Regions from separate parts of the Paenibacillus sp. 2TAB19 genome, predicted to be linked through region 1. Evidence: riboswitches for the same ligand, from Rfam matches in the RefSeq annotation. Region 1 holds a riboswitch; each other region holds the start of a gene.
What was found. Region 1 has a riboswitch for cyclic di-AMP ahead of AB4Z33_RS02680 (APC family permease). Riboswitches for the same ligand answer to the same signal wherever they lie in the genome.
Positions count from the first base shown of each region.

Region 2: it holds a riboswitch for cyclic di-AMP, as region 1 does, so the genes downstream of both, AB4Z33_RS00190 (hypothetical protein) here and AB4Z33_RS02680 (APC family permease) in region 1, are expected to answer to the same signal.
Region 3: it holds a riboswitch for cyclic di-AMP, as region 1 does, so the genes downstream of both, AB4Z33_RS17355 (ABC transporter ATP-binding protein) here and AB4Z33_RS02680 (APC family permease) in region 1, are expected to answer to the same signal.

Region 1 covers NZ_JBFRGE010000004.1:24,404-31,104, reverse strand. Annotated here, with positions in the region: gene AB4Z33_RS02685 (glycosyltransferase family 39 protein) at 1-150, shown strand, start outside; gene AB4Z33_RS02680 (APC family permease) at 445-2,271, opposite strand; cyclic di-AMP (ydaO/yuaA leader) riboswitch at 2,369-2,565, opposite strand; gene AB4Z33_RS02675 (sensor histidine kinase) at 2,766-4,172, opposite strand; partial or broken gene AB4Z33_RS02670 (response regulator transcription factor) at 4,173-4,920, opposite strand; gene AB4Z33_RS02665 (hypothetical protein) at 5,076-5,816, shown strand; gene AB4Z33_RS02660 (glycoside hydrolase family 88 protein) at 5,915-6,701, opposite strand, start outside.
Region 2 covers NZ_JBFRGE010000001.1:35,571-41,688, reverse strand. Annotated here, with positions in the region: gene AB4Z33_RS00205 (ABC transporter ATP-binding protein) at 67-882, shown strand; gene AB4Z33_RS00200 (ABC transporter permease) at 879-1,682, shown strand; gene AB4Z33_RS00195 (ABC transporter permease) at 1,688-2,470, shown strand; gene AB4Z33_RS00190 (hypothetical protein) at 2,538-2,969, opposite strand; cyclic di-AMP (ydaO/yuaA leader) riboswitch at 2,975-3,145, opposite strand; gene AB4Z33_RS00185 (hypothetical protein) at 3,211-3,606, opposite strand; cyclic di-AMP (ydaO/yuaA leader) riboswitch at 3,612-3,771, opposite strand; cyclic di-AMP (ydaO/yuaA leader) riboswitch at 4,169-4,375, shown strand; cyclic di-AMP (ydaO/yuaA leader) riboswitch at 4,402-4,584, shown strand; gene AB4Z33_RS00180 (hypothetical protein) at 4,713-5,108, shown strand; gene kdpF (K(+)-transporting ATPase subunit F) at 5,251-5,328, shown strand; gene kdpA (potassium-transporting ATPase subunit KdpA) at 5,344-6,118, shown strand, end outside.
Region 3 covers NZ_JBFRGE010000036.1:37,759-44,459, reverse strand. Annotated here, with positions in the region: gene AB4Z33_RS17380 (hypothetical protein) at 88-342, shown strand; gene AB4Z33_RS17375 (retropepsin-like aspartic protease) at 332-724, shown strand; gene AB4Z33_RS17370 (DNA alkylation repair protein) at 795-1,502, opposite strand; gene AB4Z33_RS17365 (ABC transporter permease subunit) at 1,550-2,344, opposite strand; gene AB4Z33_RS17360 (ABC transporter permease subunit) at 2,371-3,168, opposite strand; gene AB4Z33_RS17355 (ABC transporter ATP-binding protein) at 3,175-4,059, opposite strand; cyclic di-AMP (ydaO/yuaA leader) riboswitch at 4,181-4,346, opposite strand; gene thiD (bifunctional hydroxymethylpyrimidine kinase/phosphomethylpyrimidine kinase) at 4,486-5,340, opposite strand; gene thiO (glycine oxidase ThiO) at 5,349-6,467, opposite strand; gene AB4Z33_RS17340 (thiazole synthase) at 6,493-6,701, opposite strand, start outside.

The sequences.
Region 1 (6,701 bases):
ACGGCGCTTCCGTTCATCACCTTTTCGAGGTATGGGTATTTCCTCATGTCGTTCTTCATTATGTATGCCGCATTTGCCATTCATGCGTTCATACCGAAAGCGCAGTTGCACCCGAGTCGTGCCAAAAGCTCAAGCAGCTTGCACGGTTAAGCATACGAAGGTTGCCAATGCCAATACCATACCTAAATAACTGGAATTACTCCTTTTATTTTCGAGGCTGTAGGCCATTTCGGAGTAATAACTGGAAAAATTCCCGTTAATATCAGGCCTATCTGCAAATCGTCGCCATAGTGGAAAAATTAACGCCGGAAAACGGAGCTATTTCGTTCTCAAACCTAATAATTCTGAAATTAACGGGAGGAATTCCCGTTATTGATAACCCCACAATAAAGAGGCTGCCCATAAGTACGCTTATGGTGCAGCCTCTCCCTTTAAACCAACCTATTATTTTTTCAAATGATACGGAACGGTCGTTACGATCACGTCTTTGCGATGAAGCAGATTGGCTCGAATCATGAAGCTGGTCTGGTTGTGCAAAATATTATGCCAGCCCTTCTTCGGAATGAACTGCGGGATGACAACCGTCACCTGATAGTTCGACTCGCTTGCCTTACGCTGAACGGTATCGACGAACTTGAGCAGCGGATGGATGATCGTTCGATATGGCGAGTGGAGCGTCACCAACCTTACGTCAGGCATAAACTTCTCCCACTTCTCCTCGAATGCCGCTTCATCCTCCCGCTCGAAAGGAATGTACACCGCAATAATCTGTTCGGCTTTCAGCGACTTCGCGTAGTTGATCGAGTTCTCGACGACATGCGTAATGCCGGCTACCGGCAAAATAATGACGTTGCCCTCTATCGCAACTGGAGGCTCGCAGGTCGCCAGACGCAGCTGCTCCCCTACCGCTTCATAATGCTTCTTAATCCGCATGAACAAATAAATGATTAGCGGCAAGAATATGAGAATCGACCATACTTGCTCGAACTTCGTTAGGAAGAACATCATCGTGACAACGAAGCTAATGAGTGCGCCCGTCGCATTAATGATAAGCTTCGTTACCCAACCCTTCGGCTTCTCGCGAATCCACTTCACGATCATGCCCGTCTGCGACAGCGTGAACGGGATGAACACGCCTACCGCATATAGCGGGATGAGATGCTCCGTCTGCCCGTGGAACGTAATAATGAGGATGATGGACAGTACGCCCAAAATAATAATGCCGTTCGAGTAACCGAGCCGATCGCCCCTCACCGTGAACATGCGCGGAATGAACTTATCCTTCGCCAAATTCACCGCAAGCAGCGGGAAAGCCGAATAGCCCGTATTAGCCGCAAGAATGAGAATTAGTGCCGTCGTGCCTTGAATGAAATAATACATAATGTTGCGTCCGAACGTCTCTTCGGCGATCTGCGATACGACCGTCACTTCCACCTTTGGCGAAATCCCGTAATAATAAGCGAGCCATACGATACCGGAAAATAACACCGCAAGCAGCGCTCCCATCGCAACCAACGTCTTCGCCGCATTGTTCGGAGCAGGATCCTTGAAGTTCGGAATCGCGTTCGATATCGCCTCAACGCCCGTCAGTGCCGAGCTGCCCGATGCGAAAGCACGCAGCAGCAAGAACAAGCTAATACCCGCAACCGGCGTGCCAAGCGGCGGATGCAGCTCCGGCGATACGTGACCGGTAGCGATGTTGTAGATACCGACGCCGATCATGATGAACAGCGCCAGCACGAACAAGTACACCGGATAAGAGAGAATCGAAGCCGATTCCGTCACGCCCCGTAAGTTCAATATCGTGATGAAGATGACGAAGATCACCGCGATCAGAACTGTGTATTCGTGCAGGCTGGGAAAAGCCGACGTAATCGCGTCGGTTCCAGCCGATACGCTTACCGCAACGGTCAATATATAATCGACCAGCAGCGCGCCGCCTGATATGAGCCCCGGGAACAGGCCGAGATTTTGTTTCGATACAACATAAGCGCCGCCGCCATGCGGATAAGCGAAAATAATTTGTCGATACGATAAAATTAATGCCGTCAATAAAATCAATACGCCAATTGCAATCGGAACAGAATACCAGAACGCCGCTACGCCAATCGTCATTAGCACAAGCAGAATTTGTTCCGGACCATAAGCAACCGAAGATAATGCGTCCGAAGACAGAATAGCGAGCGCCTTCGTCTTAGCGAGCTTCTGCTCGCCTAGTTCCTTCGACTTGAGCGGTCGACCGATTAATAATCTTTTGATTGAAGCTAACATGCTGTCACCGCCGTCAATGAATGGTTTTCCTTAAAAAAGAGCACAACAAAAAAAGCCGCAGGGAAATCCCCGCGGCTATAAGACGAGCCGTAGTTGATTCACCTCTCCATACACGCTTACAAGGTTAGCTGACGGATTCGGGCGTTTAGAGTCGCCCTACCTCGAGCGAGCCTTCATAAAGGCAGCGACTCTCGGATTCACCCCGGCGACGTAGCAAGCTTTCGCTTATGCTGCGCGTCGCGATTGGTTCCCCTGCTTTCCGCTTCGAGAGCGGAAACTCAGCGATCGTGAATATATATTTTAGTGCATTACGATCATAGTCCTCTGGGAATGGAATGTAAACCAACGTTTTCGCTCAAATAACGTTAAAAAAGCGATAGAAAATCCATGAATGCGCATACATGACCGCAAGACGTGGCGCACGTCCCTGCTTTGCRCATTTTAATCGTTCAATCGCCACAATATCCGCTACACCCTTGATAATAATTAATTTATTAGACAACCGGGAAAGCAAGCGAGAATTCCGCTCCGCCATCTTTGCGGTTAGACGCTGTAATATGGCCGCCGCAGCGCTCGACAATCGCACGGGCAATCGCGAGCCCAAGCCCGCTTTCGCCGTCCTTGCCCTTCACGAAGCGATGGAATAAATACGGCAACAATTCCTCGGGAATGCCATTTCCGTCGTCGGATATCGACAATTCGACATGTCCCTTGCTGACGGCTGCGTGAATATAAATATGCTTGTTTGCATGGCGAACCGCATTGGACGAAATATTAAGCAGCGCCTGGAGCAGCTTATCCCGATCAGCCCTCACGAGCAGCTCTTCATGCTCATCGACCGATGGATGTAGGGACAGCTCTTTCTTAACCAACATCGGGTTCACGCGTTCGATCGTTTCGATAAGCAGTTCCTTGAGGCTGACCACTTCCGGTTCATAAATATCTTCCTCGCTGTCGAGCTTGGCGAGCAGCGTCATTTCCGTTACGATGTTTTTCAATCTTGCGCTCTCGCTTAATATGATGTCCAGTCCCTTATTAATGGATTCACCCTCGAATATGCCGTCCCGAATACCTTCCGTATATCCCGCAATGGACATTAACGGCGACTTCAGCTCATGCGAGGCGTTCTGGAAAAACTGCTTCTGCGCTCGGCTGAATCGATTCAGCTCTCCGGCCATTTCATGCACCGTACGCGCTACCGAGCCAATCTCGCCGCTTGCCTTCACAAGCTGCACGTCGGCGAACTGTCTGCCTTTCACCTTCGTCAGCTCTTCCTTCAGCCTCATTAACGGCTTAATAAGCTTTCTCGTAATGAGATGGCTGAGCACAAGCATAAGTACGCCGCCAATCGCGAATACGAGGAGCAGCCGTCCGAGCAGCGCCCGCTCGATTTCTTCGATTTTGCTGACGGAGGTCAGAAGCGTAAGCTTCCCTTGAGGGACGCTGGTGACGCTGGAAATATAACGGCTGTCGGTTCCGTCCCATATTTTTTGCAAGCTTACGGAATCAAGGTTCTCTACGGTCACCGCGCCTGCCACCGTTGCCTCCAGCTTGGCTGACGGCTGCAGTTGAAAGGAAACGGAAGGTGTAAATTCTCCTGCTTTCACATCTACATAATTGCCTTCCGCATCCGTCACAATGGCAGCTATGCCAGCCGCGGTCACAGGCGTAAGCGTCACGGATTCCGAAGCTACCGTCCCTTTATCGATCGATGAAACGGCCGACAACGTCGTAAAATGCTCAAGCGATTTCGTTATTTCGGCACTGACCTGAGCCATGTCCTGCTTCTGAGCGACCATGAAGTGATCCAGCAGCACATAATGAATAAGCACCGCAGTGATGGACAACACAATGACGAGCGCGACTCCAAAGGCAATATTGATTTGGTGGACAAGCTTCATCTATTCATTCACGCTCCGTTCCGTTCGCATGCGGTAACCGTGTCCCCACACGGATTCAATGGGGAGATGCTCGATTTTTTTGCGGATGCGTTTGATTAAATGATCGACAGCACGGTCGCTGCCGAAATAATCGTCGCCCCATACAAGCATTAACAGGTCGGATCTAGTGAAGGCGCGATTGGGCTGCTCGATGAACACTCTCAACATCGTAAACTCCTTGCTGGTCATCTCGACCTCCTCCTCTTGCCAGAACACGCGCCTCTCCTCCGGAAGCAGCGCCAACTCGCCTAGCTCCAGTCGCGATTTGGACTGTGCTGCGGTTAAAGCTCCTGACGGATTGCCGTCCTCGACTTGATTCCGTTTATACCAACGCTTCAATTGACGATTAACCCGGGCCACCAGCTCGCGCGGGCTGAACGGCTTCACCATATAATCGTCGCCGCCAAGCTCCAAACCTAATATTTTATCGACCTCCGTGTCCTTGGCCGAAATCATAATAATAGGCACCTCCGCTTCGTTGCGGATTCGTCTGCCACAGCTCGTAGCCATCCATGCCCGGAAGCATAATATCGAGCACCCATAGATCGGGCGGGCTTGTCCGCCATAGCTCCAACGCGTCCTCGGCCGTTTCAAGACCAACCGTCTCATACCCTTCCTTGCGCAAATACATTTCCACCAGATGGCGTATATGTTGATCGTCGTCCACGACGGCGATGCGATATTCGGTGATTGAAGCGTTCAATTTCATACCCCTCCACACAAGCCTTAGATGTAACAAGTATACCAAGCAGGCCTGGCCAATGGGGGCGTGCCATCGTTTTTCCACAAATACACCAACGTTATGCCACACTCGTCCTTTACTGTTAGAGCTGTAAGACAAACCGATTAGGAGAGTGAACCGATATGAACCACAAATTAGTTATTTCAAGAGCCGTCCTGTCATCCGCCTTGCTGCTGAGCGCCATTGCCGCTCCAACCTTGTCGAGCGCAGCCAGCGCCGGCGACAACCAAACAACGGTTTACGACACGAAGCACCAGCTGGCCACGCTGACCAAGGCAAGCTCGGTTGAAGCCGCTTCCGTCGTGTACAGCTTCAATAACCCCGTAGAGCTCGCCGAGCAATATGCGCCGGAGACGGTGCGGGCTTGGAAGAAAGCGCTGGAGCAATATGAGAAGCATGTCGGGACAACGGCTTCGTTCAAGAGCTCTACGCTCTCCGTTGAGGCTTTACCTGCACCTGCGGGGGAAGTAGCCACATTTAACATCAAAGACGGCATCCAGCTCACCAATATCGAAGAAGGCACGGTTGCGCTGCAATCCGTGAACGCTTCGGGGTCTGCTACAGAGGTTGAGCCTCTCGAACTTGCGAAGGCTGATAGCACTCCGATTAAGTTGGAAGCCGTGCAATTGAACGAGGGTGTTGCAAATATGAGCTTCACCGTCGGCGAAGCCGTTGAAGTCGCGGGAACTACGGCTGCTATTACAGCGGCGGGCGATGCTGACATGTCGTTCATTCGTGCCGAGATCGGTCTGGCGAAGGCCGTTCAGGCCGATGACGCAGAGGAAATCAAGCTGGCGTTGAGCAAGCTGCTGGAGCAATACGAAATTCAAATCGCAGAGTGGGAAGCGGCTGTTACGAAGTAACGCCGGGATTGCGAGCATGTCGATAAAAAGGTTAGAAGAACATACAGAGAGAAAACATTCGGACGTGAAGAGGCTGCCCATCGGGCAGCCTCTTCTTCCTACCAATACAATCGCCAATCCGTCATTAGCCTCGCAAGCGCCTCGAAGTAAAAGTAATCGCCCCAGATCGTGCACTCGTCGATGCCCATCCCTCTTGGCTTATTGTAGACCGCGTGCATCAAGACGCCATTCGAATGCGGATAATCCTTCGTCGTATAGCGTTTGGCCAACGACGACAGCATGCTTAGAGCGGCGTTATAATAGTGCTGTTTGTCAGGATCGTCTACCGGGAGCTGCTTCGCAAGCTCCAGCAAACCGCAGCATGCGATGGCCGCCGCGGAGCTGTCCCGCTCCTGCTCTATGCCTTCCGTGAAGATCAAATCCCAATAGACGATTCCGTCCTCGGGCAGTCGCGAAAGGAAGTAATCAGCCAGCGACTTCGACACTCCGATCAGCGACTCATCCTTCGTATACGCATAGCTCAGCATGAACCCGTATATACCCCAAGCCTGACCGCGCGCCCAGCAGGAGTCGTCGGCATAGCCTTGATGCGTATTGCCGTACTTCGGCGCTCCGGACAACACGTCCATATAGTACGTATGGTAAGATGTATGATCGGGACGGACGAGATAAGCGGCTGATTGCTTCACATGGGATCGCGCCATATCCGCATAACGCGCATCGTCCGTCTCTTCCGACGCCCAATACAGCAACGGCAAGTTCATCAAGCAATCAATGATCATTCTGCCGCACTGCTCGGGATCGTCCAGATCGCCCCATGCTTGAATGATTCCGGCCGCTGGAAAATACCGTTCCGCCAGCAGCTCGGCAGCTTTAAGCGCCATA
Region 2 (6,118 bases), on a different contig from region 1:
GCAAAGTGTTTCGGACTTATCAGGAAGAGGATGTAAACATAAAAAGAGCGAGGAGGATTAATTGACATGCATGACCCTATGATTCAATTGAAAGGAATTGGGAAGTCGTTCAAGGTAGCAAAACGTTCGGCTGGATTGAGGCAAGCGGCGAAAGCGTTGTTCGTACGGGAGCATACGGTTGTCGAAGCGCTTAAAGATATTTCTTTCTCGATTGGCAAGGGGGAGATTGTCGGATACATCGGCCCGAACGGAGCGGGAAAGTCGACGACGATTAAAGTAATGAGCGGCATACTCGTGCCGGATGAAGGAAGCTGCTCCATTATGGGCTATACACCATGGACGGATCGTACTGCTTATGTGAAAAATATCGGTGTCGTCTTCGGCCAGCGCTCCCAGCTATGGTGGGATGTGCCGGTGATTGATTCTTATGAGCTGCTCAAGGATATTTACAAGATACCGCCTAAGCGGTATGAAGACAATCTACGAATGCTGACGGAAACGCTGGACCTTGCAGAATTCATTCGTACGCCTGTGAGGCAGCTCAGTCTGGGCCAAAGAATGCGCTGCGAGATAGCGGCTTCGCTGCTGCATAGCCCAAGCGTATTGTTCCTCGACGAACCGACGATCGGACTTGATGCCGTGAGCAAGCTGGCTGTTAGGCAGTTTATTAAGACAATCAACAAGGAGCAAGGCGTTACGGTCATTCTGACCACGCATGACATGGCCGATATAGAAGCGCTGGCCGACCGGATTCTTATGATTGGCAAGGGTACTTTGTTATACGACGGGAGCTTGGAGCAGCTGCGCAGACGGTTCGGCGTGCAGGAAAAAGAATCCTTGGATGAGATGATCGTTCAGCTCTATAAGGAGCATCAAATATGAGGGCCTATGTCTCGGTATGGAAGCTGAGATTCATTAATGGTCTGCAATATCGCGCATCTGCAATTGCCGGTGCAATAACGCAGTTGTTTTTTGGATTCGTATTCATTATGATCTACATCGCTTTCTATAGTCATAGCACGGCGCAGCCGCCAATATCGTTGAAGGAAATTATTACTTACGTCTGGCTGCAGCAAATTTTTCTTTCGTTCATCATGCTTTGGGCGCGTGACAATGAAATATTCGATCTCATTACGAGCGGCAATATTGCCTATGAATTGTGCAGGCCAATCGGCATATATCCGCTGTGGTTCGCCAAGCTGCTCGCGCAGCGCGTGGCAAACGCAGCGTTGCGCTGCTTGCCGATTGTTCTTGTCGTGTTTTTTTTGCCGGAACCGTATCGTATGACAACGCCTCCGGACTGGCCAACGCTTTTCTTCTTTGTTGCTTCATTGCTGCTGGGCTTATTCGTCATTGTTGCGATATCAATGATGATTTACATTTCCGTATTTTGGACACTTTCACCGACAGGTTCGATTCTTATGATCTCGATCGCCGGCGAATTCCTGGCGGGGATGATTATTCCCGTACCGCTTATGCCGGATTGGCTGCAACGGTTTACTTACGTATTGCCGTTCCGCTGGACGGTTGACTTCCCTTTCCGCGTATATTCAGGCCATATTTCACAGACGGAAGCGCTATGGGGGATCATCATCCAGGTAGGCTGGCTTGGGGTTCTCATAGGAATTGGTTGGGCCACGATGAGGAAGGCACTACGGCAAATAGTCATTCAGGGGGGCTAACCGCTATGCAACTCTATTTCAAATACTTATCGATTTTGTTCAAGTCGCAGCTGCAATATCGCGCTTCCTTCTGGCTGCTAAGCTTCGGACAGTTTTTTGTACCGGTTACGGTGTTCGCAGGTTTGTATTTTATGTTCGAGCGCTTTGGGGAACTGCAAGGTTGGACCTTTTTCGAGGTTGCGTTGTGCTTCGGCATTATTCATATGGCGTTCTCGCTAAGCGAATGTTTCGCGCGGGGCTTCGATGCCTTCTCGGGTCTTGTGAGAAGAGGCGAGTTCGACCGTCTGCTTGTTCGCCCGCGCAGCACAGTACTTCAGGTGCTTGGGTCGCAATTCGAGTTCACGAGAGTCGGGCGGATGCTGCAAAGCGCGATTGTGCTTGGCTGGGCACTATACAAGCTGCCGGTTGAATGGAATGCGTCCAAGGTGACGACATTTATCTTGATGATCGTTTGCGGCGTATGTATCTTCGCAGGCATCTATATCTTGATGGCAACGATGTGCTTTTGGACGATTCAGGGGCTTGAGATCGCGAACATTTTGACGGACGGAGGGCGGGAGATGGCACAATACCCGCTGAATATTTACGAAAGATGGGTTAAAGTTCTGTTTACGTATATGATCCCGTTCGGATGCGTCAATTATTTGCCGTTGCTCTATATTCTTGGAAAGCAGAACGGCAATCACTGGTTCTATATGCTGCTGCCACTTGCTGGTGTATTGTTCTTGGTACCTTGTCTAGCGGTATGGCATATCGGTGTCCGCCATTATCGTTCGACCGGATCATAAGCTCGCCGTAACGTAAGCAAGCCCGCTCCTTCGCGCTGTAGGAGCGGGCTTGCTTCATTCTAAAACGCTAATGGATGGACACATAGGCAACGGAACGGTTCTTAAGTACTGTCTCTTCGGTATTGCCTTCGATGAAGGTAGGATTGTCGGTATGAGCGAGAAGATCGTCGATCGCGGTGCAGAACAATTCATTGAGTCTTCCATCCACATGTGCCGGCAGTAGAGAGTCATACAACGAGGCAGAATCCGTGAAAGCTCCGACGAATTGACGCAGCGGCTCACTCCATTGCTTCAGATCGATTTGGCTGTCGGACTCAGGCGCAAAAAATTCACCCCAGCCGACCCCTTTGTTGCTTAGCATTCGAAGACATACGCGATAACCGGAAGAGTCGACGGCGAGGGCAGGAATAACGAACAACTCGATGCGTGTGATGGTGAGACTGTCACTAAGATCTTGATCGGACAGAAAAKAAAGATGACAATCGGATTTCGTCAACATAAATAAACCTCTCCTTATTTCGCTTACGAGGTTAGCTGTCGGATTCGGACAGAGAGACGCCCTACCAAGGTTACAAATCCTTGGATTCACCCCTTGCGAGCGGATCGATTGATCCAAGTAGTGGCTCGCGTTGGTTCCCCCGCTTTTTCAAACGAAAAATTCAGCGTTAGTATGCCGTATATTATAAATCTATTCGCACCATTTGTAAATGCTTTTCGCTAAATATTCTGACAACTTACTCTTAAAACAGTGAGATATAGGAAACGGAGCACTTCAGTAAATCTCCAMTCTTGGCGGGATTTAACGTACTCTTGTCATTCCGAACGTGAAGAAGCGCGTCGTTGAACAAACTGTTAATGCGATTGTCAACGAGGCTTTCCTCAGCATGCATCACACCTATATAACGATGCAGCATGCCGCCCCATCTGATCCAGTCTGCCGGTTTATCTGCTTCATTCACGAACAACTCACCCCAGCCTAATCCATTAGTCGTTGTTAAATGGAGACAGACGCGATACCCGGCGCAATAACCGTCGTAATCAGGAATGACGAACATCTCGATTCTTCGAATGATTAGCACCAGGCAGTCGTTGGTGCAAGAAGGTAATGGCTCGTCGATTTGTGCTTGTGTGAACATATGAAATTCTCTCCTCTATTCGCTTACGAGGTTAGCTGACGGATTCGGACTAGAGAGCTGCCCTACCGAGGCATTGCCTCGGATTCACCCCATTCGAACAATCGAACGATTGCTCTTGTTGGTTCCCCCGCTTTATCCTATGGACAAATTCAGCGATAATGATATGCCTTTTTCGGCTCGACGTCTATCCTAAACCGATTCGAAGCATTTGTAAAAGGTTCATTTTGTTGCACAAGACGCTCTAAGAGCAAATTAGAGGAGCGACGATCATTTTATCCATGAAAAGAGGCTTTTTCGATGGAATACTCGTTTTTACTTCTGTTATTTATGATTTGAAAAAAAGCATGCTTGCGCGTGTTGGATAAGAAATTCAGGCATATATGTAATTTCAAAAAACGAGAGATAATTGGCGAAAAAGTGAGTAATATCGAGCTATAACTTTTTGAAAACGTTAACGATCACTCTATAAGCTCCTATATTATCCAATATGGACGCTGGACCTGCTTTACATAAAATTTGGCTGGGAGTAAGATTCGATACAGGATTCGCAATTGAAGTTGCGATGGACTGATCGCTGAGTTTCCGCGAGGCAAGCGGAAAGCGGGGGAACCAAATGTGAAGCGGTGCGTTTGTACGATGTGAGAGTCGGACGACAGCACGGCAGGGGTGAATCTTCGAAGAGGCAGCACCATGGATGCCGCTTCGAAGTAGGGCGACTCTCACCGCCCGAATCCGACAGCTAACCTCGTAAGCGTGGTTTGGAGAGAGGAATGATACAACGATTCGTTTTTAATTGCTATTTTATCGCTGAGTTCCGCAGCAGTCTGCGGGAACGGGGGAACCAAAGAGCGATGCGCCGCGATGGAGTCGGCCGCATAGGTGCTCATGGGGTGAATCGCAAGGCTTAACTGCCTTGCGTAGGGCGACTCTCACGCCCGAATCCGACAGCTAACCTCGTAAGCGTAATCGAGAGAGGCAACCATCGCAGTGCCGATTCGGCATGGCTTCCTTAGCCATGCCTCCGAAGAAGCCCGCGGGGAAAGGTCCTCTTTTCCCGCAGGCTTCTTTTTTGTTGCCTTTTTACAGAAATTCGGAGGAGATTGCCGTTGGGCGAGGAGCATATTATCGTTGCCGGGCTTAATGAAGCTGGCAAAGCATTCATAAAAACATTGGTATTTCGCGGACTGCCGTTCATCGTCCTGACGAACAGCAAGCTAGAGGAAAGACAACTTCGTAAGCATGGACTTAATAACGTTTTATACGTGAATACTAATGACAGGAATAGTTGGATGATACCGGAAAAGGTCATTGGAGATGTATTCATCTTTGAGAGCAGCTTAGCTCTTAGCTGCAGGTTCATACAATGCTGCAGGGATTGGACGTCTAGATCGATCTACGTCATTACTACGCATTGGAATCCAAGAGTCATATATAAAGGTCTTGGCGCAGATCACATCGTACATTCGCAAACCGGCGAAATTGGGTTTCTATTGAAAAAATAACTTTTTGTAAATGTCTATAGCAGGAGGGAACTGCCTTGATGGATCTGTACATGATTGGTACTTTAATCGTTTGCTTCGGATTGTTTTATGGTTTTCTTGCTTGGTGCGACAGAGCTGTTAAGCAAACGGGGGGCGATGGCGAATGATTATCGTAGCAGCGCTTGCGGTGCTCGTATTCGGTTACCTATTATATGCTTTAATTCACCCGGAAAAATTTTAACCAGGAGGAACAACGATGGATATTTTGCAGCTATTAATTGTCATTGCCGTTCTTCTGCTGCTTGTGAAGCCGCTCGGAACGTATGTGTATCACGTATTCTCGAACGAGTCCAACCGGCTCGATAAAGTATATGGAGGATCGGAACGGTTCATTTACAGGTTGATTGGACTTAAGAATCGAGCGGGCATGAGCTGGAAAACGTATGCGCTCAGTTTCATCGCCACGAACATTATTTTGGTAGCTTTCAGCTATCTGATTCTACGGCTGCAGCATGCGCTGCCGCTTAATCCGAACGGCATGGCGAGCATGGAGCCTACGCTAACGTTTAATACGATTATCAGTTTCATGACCAATACGAACCTGCAGCATTACAGCGGCGAGAGCGCTTTGTCTTATTTTTCGCAAATGGCGGTCATCATGATGATGATGTTCACATCCGCTGCAACCGGGTTTTCAGTCGCAATCGCGTTCGTAAGGGGCATTACGAGCAAAGGAAAAACGATCGGCAACTTTTTCGAAGACTTTGTTAAAGCCCATACGAGAATTTTCCTTCCGTTGGCCTTTATCGTTACGCTCGTTCTCGTTGCGCTGCAAGTACCGCAGACACTCGATCCGACGATCGCGATCAAGACATTCGAGGGCGCGGTGCAGCAAATTGCGATCGGACCGGTCGCTTCGCTGGAATCGATCAAGCATCTCGGTACGAACGGCGGCGGCTTCTTCGGCGTCAACTCGGCTCACCCGTTCGAGAATCCGAATCCGTTAACGAATGTCATCGAAATTTTGTGCA
Region 3 (6,701 bases), on a different contig from region 1:
GCGTATCGGAGAAAAATGGAGCAGTTGACAATCCAGTAATATGGTATAATTTATTGCAAGAAACGCTGATAGCGAGGTGAATGTACTATGCAATGGCAAGAAGTTCGGAATATTTACCCCAGCCAGTATGTTCTGCTTGAAATCCTGACTTCCCATACCGAAGGTAATATTCAGTATGTTGATGAAGTCGCATTGGTTAAAGCGATTCAAGATCCAGATGAAGCAACTAAACAATTATTTAAGTGCAAGGACAACAACATTGTCTACCATACCGGCCAAGAGAAAATAGCTATTGAACTTAGACATAACCCTTTATATCGGAGTAGACGAAATGCAGATTGAATATATTCACAATTTACTCCAAACGTCCATGACCATTTGTTATAAAGGGCGCTCTTTAACTGTCGACAATTTAGTCATTGATACTGGCGCAGCGCATTCCCTTTTGTCCTCTGATATCGTTTCAGAAATCGGCATACATTTCGAGAATGGAGATACGCTTGTAAGAAGCTTTGGAATTGGCGGAGATGAGTATTCATTTCAAAAGCAGATAGATGAGATTCAGCTCGGTAACTTTAACATGAAGGATATTAGAATTGATTTTGGCGTATTTCACGATGATATCAATTACATTAATGGACTTATTGGTCTAGATATACTTAAAGGCGGCAACATGGTCATCGATCTCATGAGGATGGAAATGTATCCTGCACCAATTGCATAAAATACAAATGGGGACGTGCATCATTCGCACATCCCCATTTGTATACTTTCCTATATTTTAAAACAAAACTTTAACACCTAACATGTCTGCGTTTGAAACCAAGCCTCCCTTTCGCCGCTTCCTTCTGAATGTTAGCCAAAGCGTGTATGAGCTTGGTTGGTTTCTTGTCTTTACCGACTTCTACCGGGCCTACTGCCTCTGCGGTCTCGACCGCCTTCTCATGGAGCGGCACATAGGATATCGCCACGGTGTACAAAAAGTTATTCATCGCATATTTCGTTCGTTCGGGAGCATCATGGATCGTATTTTTCACCAATTCGAGCATATTGGCTAATTTACTTTCGTCAAATTCACTGTCCTTCCGATTGCCGAGCAGCCAGCAGTAACAGCTCCACCCCGCTGACATACGCATCTCTTCTCCGCTTGCGATCCATTTATCGGCAACCTCTTGCGCAATATCCGCTTCTGCCAACGTTACCGCGACCACATAATCAGACAGCATGAAAAAATAAGCCGAATCCATCCAGCGATCATAATCCGCTACCGTCATCGCATTGGGATCAGCAATAATGCCGGCAAAGTACATAGCATCGTAGTTACCTGTGGCATAGAGCTGCTCGGCCAAAGGTTGATTGATTTTCGTTTTCTTGAAAATAGGCTTCATAGCCCCTGTAGCAACACCAAATAACGGCTCTTGCGCACCATTCGAAACGTATATTTTCTTCGTTCGTTCCTTGCCGAGAGCTTCAAGCTCCTGCATAACCTCTTCTAGATTCATCGGTCAACACTTCCTTTTTTATAGAGGTTTTACCTTTTATAAGTCTCTTAAACATGCAAATCGCGTTTCCTAAATAATATATACGTCATTATCGTCAAAACTGCAATAAATACGATAGATATGAGGACAAATGCAACATCCAACCCACCGCCATACATAATATCTTTTGCTTCAAAATATTTAAACGGCGTGAGCACTTTTAAGGTTTCGAGTTTCTCGTTCAAGTCGATGGCAATCGATAGAATGAACGTGATAAGCAGGATGCCTGTTGCAAGCGAGACTGCCTTTTTCGGGTTTTTGTATGCGGCAGCGATCGACGTACCTATAACCAGGAAGAGAAGCTGCAAGATGAACATTCCGGACATGACGATGGCAATATCATCATTTACAGCTTCGCCATTACTGTACTTGCCTACAATAACAACGCTCGAAACCCAGGCAACGATATTTAATATAAGGATATTGGCTAACGCCCCCAGTATTTTCGCCGTAACGATTTGATTGCGCGATGCCGGTTTCGTGAATAAGAACTCTGCCGTTTTATCCCGTTCTTCCTTTGCGATAATATTGGCTCCGAGCATGACCGCATGGATCGTTGCCATCAACAAAAAGTATATGGCCAAGATTCCAAAATAACCGCTAGCCTTGGATAGATCCAGATCCCCCGAGCCCATAAACGCTTTGAGAGCTTTGGGCATATCCTTCATCATGCTGTTAAGTTGTCCGCTTGCTGCCGTTGCTTCATATTTGTTCATACCGCTTGCAAGCAACAGAATGATTCCAATGCTCCAAAAAATAATCGATTTTCGGTACGTTTTCATTTCCCTGTAAAAAACATTCATTTTGCACCCCACCCTGTCGTTTTCTCTTATACAGCATGAACATCTTTTTTCCTATAGACGGCGTAGCTGACAGCGATGGAAACGATAATGATGCCGATGGCTGCCGCGAGATAGGAAGCTTCATACTTGGAGCTTTCGATAATCAGCTTAGGGTCAAAATATTTGAATGGCGACAAATAACGTTTGGCGCCATCATCGCCTGCCGCTACGAGCATGCCGATTACAAAAAAGGCGAACACGGTACCGAGCGAAACGGATAACACAGCCTTGATCTTAGGAAACACAACGGAAACGATAATGCCTATGGCAAGGAAAATGAGCTGTATAAACAACAAGGTTAACGAAATCATAAAGAATAGTTTCCCGCTATAATCTTCCGTCTTCATCTGGACTGCCATGAGGTTTGCCGCAATGAGATATAGAACATTCGTAACCGCTAATGAAACAACGGCAGCCATCAGCTTGGAAGTCATTATTTGCGTACGCGTTACGGGTTTCGTTAAGAGAAAGTCTGCTGTTTTCTCACGGACCTCCTTGGAAACAATCGACGTTCCCAGAATCATCGCTTGAATAGCGCCGCAGAGCGTAATGTACATGAAAATATAAGAATAAAAGCCTAATAGGGTCCCTATGCTTTCGAGCTCAATTCCGAGCGCTTTTCTGACGCCTTCGGGATAGCCTTCCAGCACTTTGGTAAATTCGTCAATGTCCTTGGACATGCCAGGAAAGAGCGAGAGGAATAAGATCATGATGCCTATTAAAGAGAGCGTCCATATCAGCATCGATTTTCTGTACGCCTTCAACTCATGCACAAACATATTCATCGCCGATCAGACCCCTTTTTCATAATAATGCATAAAGATTTCCTCAAGGTTCGGCTCTTCGATCCACAAGTTCTCAATTTCAATTTCAGCTATCTTTCTCATCACATGGTTTATATTGCCTTTAAATAAAAAGCTCGTTGATTTCCCGTTCACCGAAATATTGTTCACGCCGGCCATATTGAAAAAATCGGGTTCAAGTTGTTCTGACGTATCTACCGTAAACTTTTTGTAGTTATTTTCTTTTAAAGTACTGATTTTTTCGACCGTAACGATTTTTCCCTCTTTAATAATCGCTACTCGATTACATAACCGCTGAACTTCGCTTAAGATATGGGAGGAGAATAAAATCGTGGCTCCTTTTTCATTCTCTTCTTCAAGCAATTCGAAAAACTTTTGCTGCATGAGCGGATCAAGGCCGCTGGTAGGTTCATCAAGAATAATGAGCTTCGGACTATGGAGCAGACCTTGAACGATACCCACTTTCTTTTTGTTGCCTAAAGACAGGTCATCTATTTTTTTCGTTAGATCCAGATCCATCATTTCAGCCAATTCTTTTATTCTTTTTTTGCAATCCTTTTTGAAAAAGCTGGCTGAGTAATTCAACAAGTCTGCGACCTTCATATTGTCGTAATAAAAAACCTCCGACGGCAAATAACCGATTTCCTTTTTGATTTCCGGAGCAAACTTGATGCAGTCTTTACCGAATATCGTAGCGCTGCCGCTTGTCGGATAGATGAGAGACAATAACGTTCGGATCGTCGTTGATTTACCTGCCCCGTTCGGCCCGATAAACCCAAAAATTTCTCCCTCTTCAATGGAAAAACTAATATCAGTTATTCCTCTTGCTTTGCCGTACGTTTTGGTCAGTTTGTTAATTTCGATCGCATTCATTGGGCAGCCTCCTCGTAATTTCCATGCTTATACGCAACAAAAAGAAGCCCAGAGAGCAGAGATACTCTACTCTCGGACTTCTTGCATAACGAAAAAGACGAGCCTATGCAAGGCACGATCGCGGTTCTCTCTCAATACGCTTACGAGGTTAGCTGTCGGATTCGGGCTTGAGAGTGCCCTACCTCATACTTGCTAAGGCAAGCGAAAGGATTCACCCCATGAAACCATTCGGATGGTTTCGGTCGGGTCCCCCGTTTCCCTGTTTGGGAATTTAGCGTTTGACTCATTTAGTTGTTGAACAAATCATACGCCCAACCTTATGCAAAGTAAAACCGAAATTCAGAGGGTTTTAGCTGATTTTTGATCCAATCCTTGAATGGCATCGGCTTAATTGGGCAGTAGCACTTATTATCGATAAGTATGCCATTATTTGCTTGTATTTTCGTCATATAGCATGGAGATAGACGTTCGGCTGCGCTTGTACGCCCAGTGGTTCGTTGGTCCCCGGCCGCCGCCGATATGTATCGCGTTTTCGATTGCCGCTTGGATGAAAGCTTTGGCCTCTCGCATAGCGCTCTCGACATCAAGCCCGCGAGCGAGCCCTGCTGCCAGAGCAGCTGAGAATGTGCATCCCGTACCATGCGTATGTCCCGTAGCGATGCGTTTGCCTGCCAGCTCGGTGAAATAGCGGCCGTCAAACAGCAAATCCACGGCTTCCGCCCCCGCGTCATGACCGCCTTTGATAATGACATAACGAGCACCGAAGCCGGCCAGTTTCCTTGCCGCTTCTTCTTTATCCGTCTTGCTCAGAATCGAGCTGCCCGTAATCTGCTCCGCTTCCGGTATGTTAGGCGTCACGACTGCCGTAAGCGGCAATAGCTTGCCCGTTAGGGCGCGAATTGCCTCTTCTTGCAGCAGCACGGCACCGCCCTTCGCTACCATGACGGGATCCACGACAACCTTCGTCCATCCGAACGTCCGGATCGCTTCGGCAACCGCAAGTATGATTTCGCTGCTGAACAGCATGCCCGTCTTAACGGCATCTACTCCGATATCATTGCCTACCGCATGGATCTGCTGAGTAATCGCATCCGTACTCATCGGGTATACGCCATGTACGCTAAGCGTATTCTGGGCAGTCACCGCCGTGATTGCGGACATACCGAAGACGCCAAGCTCTTGGAACGTTTTCAGATCGGCCTGAATGCCCGCGCCTCCGCCGCTATCGGAACCAGCGATTGTTAAAGCCTTTGCAACCTGTTGCCTTGAATAGGTATCCATCTATACGCTCAACCCCTTCTTCCAAACCGTTCCGGTGAGAAAGCTTGATTATATTCGGCTGTTTCCTTGCCTTCCAGGCAATCGGCTGCAAGCATGGCCGTAGCCGGACTAAGCAGAATGCCGTTGCGATAATGACCGACCGCGAATGCGACATGGCTGGCTTCCTTCAAAGAGCCAATCAAAGGAAAACCGTCTTGCGTGGAAGGACGTAAGCCTGCCCATCGGTGAAACGGGGTCTCGTTCTCAAGGAAAGGAAACGCTTGTTTATTCCATTTCCTTAGACGGTCGATCCCCTTATCCGTTACCGAAGTATCGAAGCCGGCAACATCCTCCGAGGCTCCGCATACTAACGTACCGTTCTCTTTGCCTACCAAATAACCCTGATTGCTGAACACCATATGCCGAACAGGCTTATCTTCTGCCTCGTATGCACAGATCTGGCCTCGAATCGGGTACACGGGAATGCGGATGCCGAACGTATCGGCAAGCTCCTGCACCCATGCCCCGGAGCATACAAGCAGTCTGTCCGCGCTGAACGAGCGTTGATCCGCAGACTGAACGGATATTTCATCCCGCCATTCGGCGATGGACAGCTTGCCTAGATTCTCATGAATGATGACCCCTGTTAATCGACACGCCTGCTCAAGCGCGCTTACGTAGTGCGGCGCGTAAAGATGGCTCTCTTCCGGCGTATGAAGAGCTGCCCGTACGTTCCTCGATAGATTAGGCTCCAGAGCGAACAACGCATCTCCTTTCAGAATGCTGCCGGAGGATCCATGCTGCTGCTGCCATAGGAGCCTGCCTTCCAGAGCGAGCAAATCCGCGTCATGGTATGCAATATAAAGGCTGCCCGAATTGGTGTATTCGAAATCGCAGCCCGAAACCTGCTTGACCATTTGTTGCCAATCAGGGTATAACTGCAGGCTTTGCAGACAAAATCGGAAAAAGGCATCTGGGCTCTCTACATTTTCGGAATAAGGCGCCAGCATGCCCGCGGCCGCACCGGAAGCCTGCCCGCCGCAACGATTGATTTCCAGCACCATGACCTGATGGCCCCGTCTCTGCAATTCCAGCGCGCAGGATAACCCGATGACTCCCCCGCCCATAACCAAAATGCTTTGTTTCATTTCACTGACCAGCTTTCCCATGAAATTACTTCAGTTTATACTCATCGAATCCGCTGCTTGCCGACGCATAACGCTTCTTATCGATACGTCCGGATAGATAAGCTAGCCTTCCCGCTTCAATGCCCATTCTCATCGCTTGCGCCATCCCGACCGGGTCCGTCGCTTTGGCAACGGGCGTATTCATCAGTACGCCGGATACCCCAAGCTCCATCGCCTGGGCCACATCGCTCACCG